One region of the Janibacter alkaliphilus genome, then DNA from elsewhere that is predicted to be linked to it. Evidence: riboswitches for the same ligand, from Rfam matches in the RefSeq annotation. Region 1 holds a riboswitch; each other region holds the start of a gene.

Evidence for each region. A riboswitch is a leader RNA that binds a small molecule or an ion and turns the genes downstream of it on or off. The one in region 1 is predicted to bind cobalamin.
Region 2: another riboswitch for cobalamin. It lies ahead of BJY28_RS10485 (VWA domain-containing protein); the one in region 1 lies ahead of BJY28_RS15160 (ABC transporter substrate-binding protein).
Region 3: another riboswitch for cobalamin. It lies ahead of BJY28_RS10510 (energy-coupling factor ABC transporter permease); the one in region 1 lies ahead of BJY28_RS15160 (ABC transporter substrate-binding protein).

The regions. Positions count from the first base shown of each region.
Region 1 covers NZ_JACBZX010000001.1:3,196,084-3,200,284, reverse strand. The annotation lists gene ileS (isoleucine--tRNA ligase) at 1-1,905, shown strand, start outside; cobalamin riboswitch at 2,110-2,287, shown strand; gene BJY28_RS15160 (ABC transporter substrate-binding protein) at 2,331-3,338, shown strand; gene BJY28_RS15155 (FecCD family ABC transporter permease) at 3,335-4,201, shown strand, end outside.
Region 2 covers NZ_JACBZX010000001.1:2,164,504-2,168,704, forward strand. The annotation lists gene cobO (cob(I)yrinic acid a,c-diamide adenosyltransferase) at 1-119, opposite strand, end outside; gene BJY28_RS10485 (VWA domain-containing protein) at 119-2,323, opposite strand; adenosylcobalamin (AdoCbl) riboswitch at 2,392-2,483, opposite strand; gene cbiE (precorrin-6y C5,15-methyltransferase (decarboxylating) subunit CbiE) at 2,669-3,988, shown strand; gene cobM (precorrin-4 C(11)-methyltransferase) at 3,985-4,201, shown strand, end outside.
Region 3 covers NZ_JACBZX010000001.1:2,169,274-2,173,474, forward strand. The annotation lists gene BJY28_RS10500 (RidA family protein) at 1-368, opposite strand, end outside; gene cobM (precorrin-4 C(11)-methyltransferase) at 1-9, shown strand, start outside; gene BJY28_RS10505 (helix-turn-helix transcriptional regulator) at 472-1,467, shown strand; cobalamin riboswitch at 1,678-1,803, shown strand; gene BJY28_RS10510 (energy-coupling factor ABC transporter permease) at 1,840-2,529, shown strand; gene BJY28_RS10515 (energy-coupling factor ABC transporter substrate-binding protein) at 2,558-2,908, shown strand; gene cbiQ (cobalt ECF transporter T component CbiQ) at 2,912-3,667, shown strand; gene BJY28_RS10525 (energy-coupling factor ABC transporter ATP-binding protein) at 3,696-4,201, shown strand, end outside.

The DNA of each region.
Region 1 (4,201 bases):
GAGCACGTCAAGCACGGCCAGTTCGGCCGCTGGCTGGAGAACGCCCGGGACTGGTCGATCACCCGCAACCGCTTCTGGGGCTCGCCGGTGCCGGTGTGGGTCTCCGACGACCCGAACCACCCGCGCACCGACGTCTACGGCTCGTTCGCGGAGATCGAGCGCGACTTCGGCCGCCTGCCGCTGACCGCCGACGGCGAGCCGGACCTGCACCGCCCGTGGGTGGACGACCTGACCCGGCCCAACCCGGACGACCCGACCGGGCAGAGCACGATGCGCCGGGTCGAGGACGTGCTCGACGTCTGGTTCGACTCCGGGTCGATGAGCTACGCCCAGGTGCACTACCCCTTCGAGAACCAGGACTGGTTCGAGAGCCACTTCCCGGGCGACTTCATCGTCGAGTACATCGGGCAGACCCGGGGCTGGTTCTACACGCTGCACATCCTGGCCACCGCGCTCTTCGACCGGCCGGCCTTCTCCAGCTGCATCAGCCACGGGATCGTGCTGGGCAACGACGGGCAGAAGATGTCCAAGTCGCTGCGCAACTACCCGGACGTCTCGGAGGTCTTCGACCGGGACGGCGCCGACGCGATGCGCTGGTTCCTCATGTCCTCGCCGATCCTGCGCGGCGGCAACCTCGTCGTCACCGAGGAGGGCATCCGCGAAGGGGTGCGTCAGGTGCTCATCCCGCTGTGGAGCTCCTGGTACTTCTTCAGCCTCTACGCCAACGCGCTCGGCGGCCCGGACGGCCCCGGCTACGAGGCGCGCTTCAGCACGGACTCGCCGCACCTGCTGGACCGCTACCTGCTGGCGAAGCTGGGGGAGTACGTCGCGGACAGCCAGGCTCGCCAGGACGCCTACGACATCGCCGGCGCCTGCGAGGCCACCCGCGGCTTCACCGACGTGCTGACGAACTGGTACATCCGCCGCAGCCGGGAGCGGTTCTGGGCGGCCGACGGCGACGAGGCGGCGCGGGCCGAGGCCGAGCACGCCTGCAACACCCTCTACACCGCGCTGGAGACGCTGTGCCGGGTGGCCGCGCCGCTGCTGCCGCTGGTCACCGAGGAGGTCTGGCGCGGGTTGACCGGCGGGCGCTCGGTGCACCTGACCGACTGGCCGGACCCGCCCGACTACCCGGCCGACCACGAGCTGGTCGTCGCCATGGACACCGCCCGGCAGGTCTGCTCGGTCGCCTCCTCGCTGCGCAAGGCGCACCAGCTGCGCACCCGGCTGCCGCTGCGCGACCTCACCGTCGTCGTGCCCGGCGCGGCCGCGCTGGCCGAGCTCGGCACGGTGATCGCCGAGGAGGTCAACGTGCGCCAGGTCAGCCTGCTCGACCTCGACGACCCGGCCGCGGCCGGCTTCGGCGTCAGCGAGCGGCTCACCGTGCACGCCCGGGCGGCCGGGCCGCGGCTGGGCAAGCAGGTGCAGCAGGCCATCAAGGGCAGCAAGTCCGGCGACTGGTCGGTCGCCGACGACGGCACCGTCACCGCCGGCGGGATCACGCTCGTCGAGGGGGAGTACACCGTCGAGGCGGTCGCCGAGGACGACGGCTCCGGGGCGCGGGCGACCGCGGTGCTGCCCGGCGGCGGCTTCGTCGTCCTCGACACCGAGGTCACCGAGGAGCTCGCCGACGAGGGCCTGGCCCGCGACGTCGTCCGGGCCGTGCAGGACGCCCGCAAGCAGGCCGGGCTGGACGTCTCGGACCGGATCAGCCTCACCGTGACCGGCACGGGCCGGGTGTGGGAGGCGGTCGTCGCCCACCAGACGCTCGTGATGAACGAGACCCTGGCGGTCCAGTTCGGCTCGGCCGGCGACCTCGACGTGCTGCCGCTCGGCGACGGGGTTGTCCAGGCCGAGCTGGCCGGCGGCGAGACGGTGCGGGTGCGCCTGGACAAGCGCGCCTGACCCTCGCGCCCCGGGGATCGACAGTCCTAGGACTGTCGCCCTGGACCGCGCGCGCGGCCGGTCCGGGCAGACAATCCTAGGACTGTCGCCCGGGCGCGAGCGCGACCCGTCCTGGCGGACGTAAGCGGTCCTGGGGCGCTGGGAGACACGGGCGGTACCCAGGGGTGGCTGGCTCGGCCTCCTGCCGGGCGCGGTCTGAGCGAGCGCTATGCTCGCTGGGTCGGTCGCACGAGAGTGCCAGGGAATCCGGTGCGAACCCGGAGCTGACGCGCAGCGGTAAGAGGGACGTCCTCGGCACGACGCCACTGACCCGAAGGGGTCGGGAAGGCGCCGAGGGCGGTCGATCTCGAGTCCGAAGACCTGCCGACGCATGTCCATCCGTCGGTGAGCCTCGCGACCCAGGCTCCGAGAGAGAGAAGCCCTCTGTGCTGCCACGCACCGTGCTGCCACGCACCCCTGCCACCCTGCTGTCCCTGACCTGCGCGCTCGCCCTGGCCGGCTGCGCCGGTGCCCCCTCCGAGGGCGAGGACGGCTCGTCCTCGGACGCCTCGGCCCGATCCGTCACCTACACCAGCTGCGGCCAGGAGCGGACCCTGGACGAGGCGCCGACCGCTGCGGTCACCCTGAACCAGGGCGCCACCGAGGTCATGCTGGCGCTCGGCCTCGAGGACCGGATGGCCGGCACCGCCTACATCGACGACGGCGTCTCCTCGCGGTGGCAGGAGGCCTACGACAGCGTCCCGGTGCTGGCCGAGGAGTACCCCAGCCTGGAGCAGCTGCTCTCCGTCGAGCCCGACCTGGCCTACGCCTCCTACGGCAGCGCCTTCGCCGACGACGGGGTGGCCAGCGAGGATGAGCTGGAGCAGGACGGCATCGGCACCTACCTCAGCCCCTTCGGCTGCGGCGACGACGCGGAGCGGCCGGAGACCACCTTCGAGAACGTCTGGTCCGAGATCGAGACCGTCGGCACCATCTTCGGCGTCGAGGACACCGCCACCGAGCTCGTCGACGGCCAGCGCGAGCAGCTCGACGAGGTGCGCGAGCAGGCGAGCGGCGAGGGGACGGACATCCTCTGGTACGACTCCGGCGACGACACCCCCTTCGTCGGGGCCGGCGAAGGGGGCCCGCAGCTGCTGATCGACGCCGTGGGCGGCACCAACATCTTCGCCGACCTCGAGGGCGGCTGGGCGGACGGCTCGTGGGAGGACGTCGTGGACGCCGAGCCGGACGTCATCGTCGTCCCCGACGCGGCCTGGTCCAGCGCCGAGGAGAAGGTGGAGCACCTCGAGTCCGACCCGGTGCTCTCCGAGCTGGACGCGGTGCAGCAGGACCGGATCGTGGAGATCACCTACAGCCAGGCCACCCCGGGCGCGACCATGGTCGAGGGGGCGCAGAGCCTGTCCGACGGGCTCGCCGAGCTCGACGCCTCGTGACGCCGAGGGTGCGCGGGGCGGCCGTGCCGGCCGTCGTGCTCGCCCTGCTGCTGCTCGGCAGCGTCCTCGTCGCGGTCGGTCTCGGCTCGGTCCGGCTGCCGCCGGCCGACGTCGCCGCGGTGGTGCTGCGCCGGATGCACCTGGTCGCCGGCGACGGGGTGAGCGCCATCGACGACCGCATCGTGTGGCAGCTGCGGCTGCCCCGCGTCGTGGCCACCGCCGCGGTCGGGGCGGTGCTGGCCCTCTGCGGGGTGGTGCTGCAGGCCCTGACCCGCAACGACCTCGCCGACCCCTACCTGCTGGGCATCTCCAGCGGCGCTGCCGTCGGCGCGGTGCTCGTCCTCGTCTTCGGCGTCGGGCTCTCCAGCCTGGCGCTGCCGGCGGCGATGACGCTCGCCTCCTTCGTCGGCGGCCTGGTCGCCCTGGCCCTGGTGCTGGCCATGGCGACCGGCCGGGGCGGGGACCTGCCGCCCAGCCGCACGATCCTCGCCGGCGTCGCCGTCGCGCAGCTGGCCGGCGCCTTCACCTCGCTGGCGATCATGGTCTTCGGCGAGCGGGACCTCGCCCGGCAGGTGCTCAGCTGGACCCTCGGCTCCTTCGCCTCGGTGCGCTGGACGCAGGCGCTGGCGCTGCTCGTGCTCGGCCTCGTGGCGGTGCTCGTGCTGGTCGCGGCCGCCGGGGTGCTGGACGCCTTCGCCTTCGGCGACGTCTCGGCGCAGGCGCTGGGCATCCCGGTCACCCGGGCACGGTGGACGCTGCTCGTGCTCACCGCGCTGCTGACCGCCGGGACGGTCGCGGTGGTCGGGCCGATCGGCTTCGTCGGGCTCACCGTGCCGCACCTGGTGCGGATCGTCGTCGGGCCG
Region 2 (4,201 bases), 1.0 Mb from region 1:
AAGGCGGCCGTGGACTTGCCCTTGCCGGCGCCGTGGTGGACGACCACCAGCGGGCTGTGCCGCCGCTGGCGGGTGGTGCGGCCGTCGTCGGGGGTGGTGGGGACCTGTCCCTGGGGCATCAGGCGGCGCTCCTGCGGTCGGTGCGGTGCGGTCCGGCGGTGCCGTCGGGGCGCGCGCGGTGCTCGTCGACGACATCGACGATCGCTCCGGCGGCGACCTGCTCCAGCGGCACGTGCTCGGCGCGCATCCGGCGGGCCAGGTCGGCCGCCAGACCCATCCGGAAGCGACCGGTCTCGCAGTCGATGACGACGACGTCGGTGTCGGCGGCGGCGCTGCGCGACCACGAGTCGGCCACGCGGCGGGACCGCGCCAGGGCGTCCTCGCCGGCGGTGGCCCGGCCGTCGGTGAGCACGAGCAGCAGGGCGCGCTGGCGGGGGTCGCGGATGCGTTCGCGGGCGATCACCCGGGCTGCCTCGAGCAGGCCCTCGGCGACCGGGGTGCGGCCGCCGTGCGGCAGGTCCTCCAGCCGCGCGGCCGCGGCGTCCACCGAGGTGGTCGGCGGCAGCGCCAGCTCGGCACCCTCCCCGCGGAAGGTGATCAGCCCCACCCGGTCGCGCCGCTGGTAGGCGTCCATGAGCAGCGAGAGCACGGCGGTCTTGACCTCGTCCATCCGCCGGCGGGCGGCCATCGAGCCGGAGGCGTCGACGGCCAGCAGCACGAGGTTGGACTCGCGGCCGCGGGTCACCGCGTGGCGCAGGTCGCCGGCCTGCAGCCGCAGACCGGCCCCCGATCCTTCGCTGGACCTTGACGCGGCGCCCACGTCCGTCCCGGTGGTGGCCCGGCGGGCGGCGCCCGCGGTGAGCGTGGCCAGCAGGTGCACCTTGGCGCCGGCCGGCTCGTGGCCGGGGGCGTGCACGCCGACGGTGCGGCCGGACTCGGTGTAGGCCGCGCTGCGGCGCCCGCTGCGTCCGCTGCCGGTGCCCCGGACGGCGAACCGGCGGGCCCGGTAGGGGGTGCCCGCGGCGGCGACCCCGATCGTGGGTGCCGCGGCCGGGGGAGCCTCGGGGCTGTCCGGCGCGTCGGCGGGCTGGTCCGCCTGGTCGGGTGCGCTCTGGTCGGTCGAGGGGTGCTCGGCCCGGCTGGGATCGGGCTGGTGGGAGGGCTCCGGGTGGCCCTGCGGGTCCTGCGGGCCGGGCTCCGGGGAGCCGACGTCGCCGTCCCCGTCGGGGGTGTCGTCCTGGTCCTCCGGACCGTCTCCGCTGTCGTCCGTGGGGTCCTCGCCGCCGCCGTCCGGGGGCTCCGGCGGCTCCTCGTCGAGCAGCTGGTCGAGCAGCTCCTCGTCCAGGCCCGGGGCGTCGAAGGGGTTGCGGCGTCGGCGGTGCGGCAGCGCCAGCAGCGCGGCGGCGCGGATGTCGGCGCGGGTCACCTCGGTGCGGCCCTGCCACGCCGCGTGCGCGCGAGCGGTCCGTGCGGTGACGATGTCGGCACGCATCCCGTCGACGTCGAAGCCGGCGCACACCCGGGCGACCGTGGCCAGCGCCCGGTCGTCGAGGGTCACCTCGTCCAGCCGGTCGCGGGTGGCGGCGATCCGCGCGGTGAGCTCGGCCTGCTGCGCGGCGTAGTCCCGGGCGAAGGCGGCCGGGTCGGCGTCGTAGGCGAGCCGGCGCCGCACCACCTCGGTGCGCTCCCGGGGCTCGCGGCTGGCGGCGACCTCGACGGTCAGCCCGAAGCGGTCGAGCAGCTGCGGGCGCAGCTCGCCCTCCTCGGGGTTCATCGTGCCGACGAGCACGATCCGCGCCGGGTGGCTGATCGAGACCCCGTCCCGCTCGACGGTGTTGCGGCCCATCGCCGCGGCGTCGAGGAGCAGGTCGACGAGGTGGTCGTGGAGCAGGTTGACCTCGTCGACGTAGAGGATGCCGCGGTGCGCGGTGGCCAGCAGCCCGGGCTCGAAGGCGGCCTCGCCGGCGCCGAGCGCCTTGCGCAGGTCGAGCGAGCCGATCACCCGGTCCTCGGTGGCGCCCACGGGCAGCTCGACCAGCCGGGCCGGGCGCTCCTGGGCGGCAGCGCTCTCGCTCTGGTGCGGGCCGTCCGGGCAGTCCGGCTCCGGGGCCGAGGGGTCGCAGCCGAAGCGGCACCCGGCGATCACCGGCTGGGTGGGGAGCACATCCGCGAGGGCGCGGACCATCGTCGACTTCGCCGTGCCCTTCTCGCCGCGCACGAGGACGCCACCGACCTCGGGTGCGATCGAGGTGAGGATGAGGGCCAGCGACATGTCGTCGGCACCGACGATCGCCGTGAAGGGGTACGGGGTCCGCTGCTGCATCGTGCTCCTGAAGCGAGTGTCCGCGCTCGCCGCGTGGTCGGGACCCGGGCACGGGCGCGTGCGCGGGTGACCCCGGGCGACGTCCTGGCTCTCCCCGACGGTGGGGTCTCACAGTGGCGGGACCGCTCCGGAGTCGCACCGGATTCCTCGCCCTGGGGTCGCCGCTCATGGTCTCACACGCCGTCGGTCGGGCTCGTGCAGCGTGAGCGGAGGCGACCGGGGGTGGCCGCGCAGCGAGTGACGCGTGGGGTCGAGGTGATCCACGCCCGCCAGAGCGGCGCGGAACACCTCGACCGACGGTCGTCCTCGGGCGGCGCGGTCTCGTCGGCGGCCTACAGTGGCGCCGTGATCGACGTCGTGGGCATCAGCGCCGCGGGCTGGGAGGCTCTCGGGCCGGGCGAGCGTGCGCTGCTCGAGGGGGCCAGGGTGATCGTCGGCGGCGAGCGGCACCTGGCGCTGCTCCCCGAGCACGTCGCGGCCGAGCGACGCACCTGGCCGCGGCCGCTGCGCGAGGGTCTGCCGGACCTGCTCGCCTCGCTCGGCCAGCCCGCCGACGCCGACAGCCGCTCGGGCGCCGGTGTCGTCGCGCTCGCCAGCGGCGACCCCCTTCGCTCCGGGATCGCCAGCACCCTCATCGACCTGCTCGGCGCGGACCAGGTGAGGGTCCACCCCTCGCTGGCCTCCGACACCCTCGCCCGGGCACGGATGGGCTGGTCCGCCGAGCGTGTCGAGGTGATCACCACCGTCGGCCGGGACCTGCGTCGGGTGCTGCCCTCCCTCGCGCCCGGCGCCCGCCTCGTGGTGCTCCTCTCCGACGGCAGCGGGCCGGCCGAGCTGGCGGCGCTGCTCACCGACCGGGGCTGGGGTGCTTCTCGGGTGACCGCCTGGTGGCACCTCGGCGGTGACGACGAAGGGAGCGCCCGCTCCCGGGCCAGCACGTGGGAGCTGCCGCGCACCCCCGACCTCGTGCTGTGCTGCGTCGAGGCCGCCCCCGACGATGCATCCACCGACGGTACGGCCGACGAGAGCGGCGCGGAGACCACGACCGCCGCAGCGCTCGGGCCGGTGCCCGGGCGACCCGAGGCCACCTTCGCCAGCGACGGGCAGATCACCAAGCGCGACGTGCGGGCCAGCGCCTTGGCCCACCTGCGCCCGGCCGACGGCGGCCACCTGTGGGACCTCGGGGCCGGCAGCGGTGCCGTCGGCATCGAGTGGTGCCTGGCCGCGCCACGGACGCGCTGCACCAGCGTCGAGCGCGACCCCGGGCGCGCGGCCCGGATCCGTGCCACCGCCGACGACCTCGGGGTCGGGGCCCGGCTCACCGTGCTCACCGCCGACCTCGCCGACGGGCTGGACGTCGTGCTCGGGGACGGCGGCGACGCGGCCCCGGACGCGGTCTTCGTCGGCGGGGGCCTCACCGAGGAGCTGGCCGACGAGGCGTGGACGCGGCTGCCGGTCGGCGGCCGGTTCGTCGCGCACGCCGTGACCCTGCAGACCGAGGCCGTGCTCGTCGCGCTGCACGGCCGCACCGGCGGGGCGCTGACCCGGCTGTCGGTCGAGCACGCCCGGCCGCTGGGGCGCTACCTGTCGTGGACCCCGGCGCGCCCTGTCGTCCAGCTCGCCGCGGTCCGCACCCGGTCCGGCATCACCGAAGGAGAGGCATGACCGTCCACTTCATCGGCGCCGGGCCCGGCGCCGCCGACCTGCTCACCGTGCGCGCGACGCGCCTGCTGCAGGCCAGCCCGGTGTGCCTCTACGCCGGCACCTACCTCGACGAAGCGGTGCTGGCGCACTGCCCACCGGGAGCCGACCTCGTCGACACCCAGGGCATGAACCTCGACGCGATCACCGCGCGGATGGTCGCCGCCCACGAGGCCG
Region 3 (4,201 bases), 1.0 Mb from region 1:
ACGACCTGACCCGGCACCGCCAGCCGGACCACCTGGAGCATCGTCGTCGGCGGGGCCACCCCGGCTGCGGCGAGACGCCCGGCCAGCACGCCGTAGTGCGGCATGAGCGCGTCGATGTCGGTGGCGTAGACGGTCAGCCGCACGAGGTTGCCCAGGCTCATCCCGGCGTCGGCGAGCACGGCCTCGAGGTTGTCCAGACTGAGCGCCAGCTGCCCGGCGGGGTCGCCCTCGTGCTGCGGCACCCCGTCGGGGTCCATCGCCGTCTGCCCGGAGCAGAAGAGGGTGCGGCGCTGCCCGCTGACCACCTCGCCCTGGTTGAAGCCCAGCTCCTGCGACCAGGTCACCGGGTTCACCGCGGTGCGTTCCATGCTCGTCTCCGATCCGTCCGTGGCCCACCGGTGCGGGCCATCGGGAGCAGCCTGCGGCCCATATGCGACACCTTGTGTCGGGTATCTCGCCTAGTCTCGCGCCATGCGTGCGGACCGGCTCGTCTCGCTCGTCCTGCTGCTGCGGCAGCGCGGGCTGACCAGCGCGACGGCGCTCGCGGCCGAGCTCGAGGTGACCACCCGCACGATCCAGCGGGATGTCGAGGCGCTCTCGGCGGCGGGGGTGCCGGTCTACGCCGAGCGCGGCCCGCTCGGCGGGTACGCGCTGCTGCCCGGTTTCCGGGCCGAGCTCACCGGTCTCACCGACGACCAGGCGGTGGCGGTGCTCGCGGCCGGGTCGGGCCGTGCCCTCGGGCTCGGCGGGGCGCACGCCGCGGCGCTGCGCAAGGTCCTTGACGCGCTGCCCGAGGAGCGCCGCGGAGGGGCGCGGGAGGCCGCCCGCCGCATCCTCGTGGCGCCCGAGACCGACCTGCTGGCCCGGCCAGTGCTCCCGCCGGAGATCCCCGCCGAGGTGCTCGTCGAGGTCCGCCGCGCGGTGCTGGACGGCCGACAGCTGCGGCTGCGCTACGCCCGTCCTGGCCGGGCGGCGACCTGGCGCACCGTCGAGCCGGTCGGCCTCGTCGTCGCCGGCGAACGCAGCTATCTGCTGGCGACCGCGGCGGGGGAGGACCGGACCTACCGGCTGTCCCGGGTGCAGGCCGCCGAGGCGCTCGCCGAGCCGGCCGAACGGGCCGAGGAGATCGACCTCCCCGCGCTGTGGCGCGAGCGCAGCGAGCGCTTCCGGGGTGAGGACACCCTGACGGTGGTGGTGCGGGTGCGCGAGGAACGACGCGCCCAGCTGGTCGGGAGCGCGGTCGCGCTCGTCGCCGAGCGTCCGGACGGAGGCGACCGCATCGGTAGCCCCAGGGACGACCACGAGCAGTCCCCGGGGTGGACCACGCTGGAGCTGACCTTCCAGGACGAGCGGCACGCCGACTGGGCGCTGTGGCGGCTGGGCGACGAGGCCGAGGTGCTCTTGCCCGAGGCCCTGCGCGCCCGGCTGCGCGAGCGAGCGCTCCGTCTGGCCGCCGCCCTCGCCTGACCGGCCTCCGCCCTCGCCTGACCTGGTCGCCCGTGCTGCATCTCTCGGTGCTGGACCCGTAGCGCCCCCGAGATGCCGCGGACAGCCACGGCGGTCGAGGCAGGCATGCAGCACGGCGGACCACCTCGCGCAGGCTCGTGGCCGTGCGCAGCGCCCCGAGCGTCGGGTCGGAGGATCCCGCGCCGCCCGGCGACGCCTGGGCCCTGCGGACGGCACGCGCTACGCTGCGCTCGCCGACGTCGACCCGATGAGGAACCCGGTGAGAGTCCGGGACGGTCGCGCCACTGTGAGCGGGTCTTCCGCGAGTCAGGAACTCACCGACGCCCGGCATGTCACCCCGGGACGCGTCATCCCGGGAGAGAGTGAGTGCGCATGCACATCGCCGAGGGTTTCCTGCCACCGGTCCACGCCGCCGCGTGGACGGTCGTGGCCGCCCCCTTCGTCGTCCACGGCGCCCGCGCTGTCGTCAAGGTGGTGCGGGAGCAGCCGAACGCCCGCATCCTCCTCGGCGCCGCCGGCGCCTTCACCTTCGTCATGTCGGCGATCAAGCTGCCGTCGGTCACCGGCTCCAGCTCGCACCCGACCGGCACCGGGCTGGGCGCGATCCTCTTCCGGCCGCCGGTGATGGCGCTGCTGGGCACGATCGTCCTGCTCTTCCAGGCGCTGCTGCTCGCCCACGGCGGCCTGACCACCCTGGGCGCCAACGCCATCGCCATGGCCGTCGTCGGGCCCTGGGCCGGCTACGGCGTCTACCGGCTGCTCGCCGCCGCGCCGCTGAGCGTCAAGGTCTTCTGCGCGATGGCGGTGGCCAACCTCGCGACCTACGTCACCACCTCCACCCAGCTGGCGCTGGCCTTCCCCGAGGGCGGCTTCCTCGAGGCGTGGGGGCGCTTCCTCGGGGTCTTCGCGGTCACCCAGATCCCGCTGGCGATCGTCGAAGGGATCATCGGCGTCCTCGTCGTCAACGCCCTGCTCAGCTGGGCCCGCCCCGAGCTGCGTGACCTCGGCGTCGTCGGCGACCCGACGACCGCCCGGACCGGGGAGGAGGCCGCCCGTGCGTGACACCGACCCTGGGTGTGACACCACGCCCGTGCGCGAGACCAGGCCCCTGTCGAAGGGGGTCGTGTGGGCCCTGCTGGCCCTGGCCGCTCTCGTCGTGGCGATCGCCCTCGTCCTCGGCGCCCGCGCCGCGGCCGGCGAGGAGGAGCCCTTCGGCGGCACCGACGCCGCCGTTACCGAGCAGATCGAGGAGGACGGCCACGAGCCGTGGTTCGAGCCGATCATCGCGCCCGCCGGCGGCGAGATCGAGTCCGGTCTCTTCGCCCTGCAGGCCGGTCTGGGCGGCATCGTCCTCGGCTACGCCTTCGGCGTGCTGCGCGAGCGGCGCCTCCGCGGCGACGGGGACGTCGACGGTGCCGGGGACATGGACAGGGACGGCTAGGCCGTGCAGCTCGACGACGCTGCCTGGAGCAGCCCGTGGCGGCGCCGCTCGGTCGCCGAGAAGGCGCTGCTGTGCCTCGGGCTGCTCCTGGTCGCCGCGACCACCGGCTCCCCGGTGGTCGCGGCAGTCGTCGGGCTGCTGGTCACCGGGCTGGCCCTGCTGACCGCGATGGTGCCGCCCGGGCTGTGGTGGCGGGTGCTGCTCGGCCCGGCGGTCTTCGTCGCCGTCGGTGCGGTGACCGTCGCCCTCGACCTCGGCGCGGCCACCGGCAGCGACGTCTGGCGGCTGGGGCCGGTCGGCATGACCACCAGCGGCGTCGAGACCGCGCTGCTGGTCAGCCTGCGGGCGCTCGCCGCGACCAGCGCGATGCTGCTGCTCGCGGCCACCACCCCGATGGTCGAGGTGCTCTCCGCACTGCGCCGGGTGGGTGTGCCCGGGCCGGTGGTCGACGTCGCCGCGGTGATGTACCGGATGATCTTCGGGCTGCTGGAGGCCATGGCGGCGATCCGGGAGGCGCAGGCCGGCCGGCTCGGCTACGCCTCCGGACACGCCGCCCGCCGCTCCCTCGGGCAGCTCGTCGCCGCGGTCATGGTCCGTGCCTGGACCCGGGCTGCCCGGCTCGAGGACGGCCTCGCCGGACGCGGCGGGGTCGAGGCGGTGCCTATGGTGCCCGCCCGGCCGGTCTCGCTCCCCTTCGCGCTGGCCGCGGTCGTGCTCGTCACGGTGACCGGCGCGGCGTCGGTGCTGGTGGCGCTGTGAGGCCGCCGCAGGCGATGATGAGCCGGCCATGACCCACCGCCTCGGCTCCTGGAGCCCGCCCGACGACACCGATACCGCGCTCGCGGTCCGCGGCGTGCACGCCGGCCACCCCGGGGCGCCGGACGTCCTCGACTGCGTCAGCGCGAGCATCGGCGCCGGGGTGCGCACCGCACTGCTCGGGGCGAACGGCTCCGGCAAGACCACCCTGCTGCGGGTGCTCTCCGGGGTCCACCGGCCGACCGAGGGGCACGTCATCAGCGGCGGCGCGGTGCTGGCCCACGACCGGAGGGGCCTGACCGCGCACCGTCAGCGGGTGCAGCTCGTGCTGCAGGACCCCGACGACCAGCTCTTCAGCGCGGACGTGCGCTCCGACGTCGGCTACGGCCCGACCAACCTCGGTCTCGGCGCGGCCGAGGTCGCCGCCCGGGTGGACGAGGTGCTCGACCTGCTCGGCATCACCGACCTCGCCGACCGCCCGGTGCACCGGCTCAGCTACGGGCAGCGCAAGCGGGTGGCGATCGCCGGGGCGCTGGC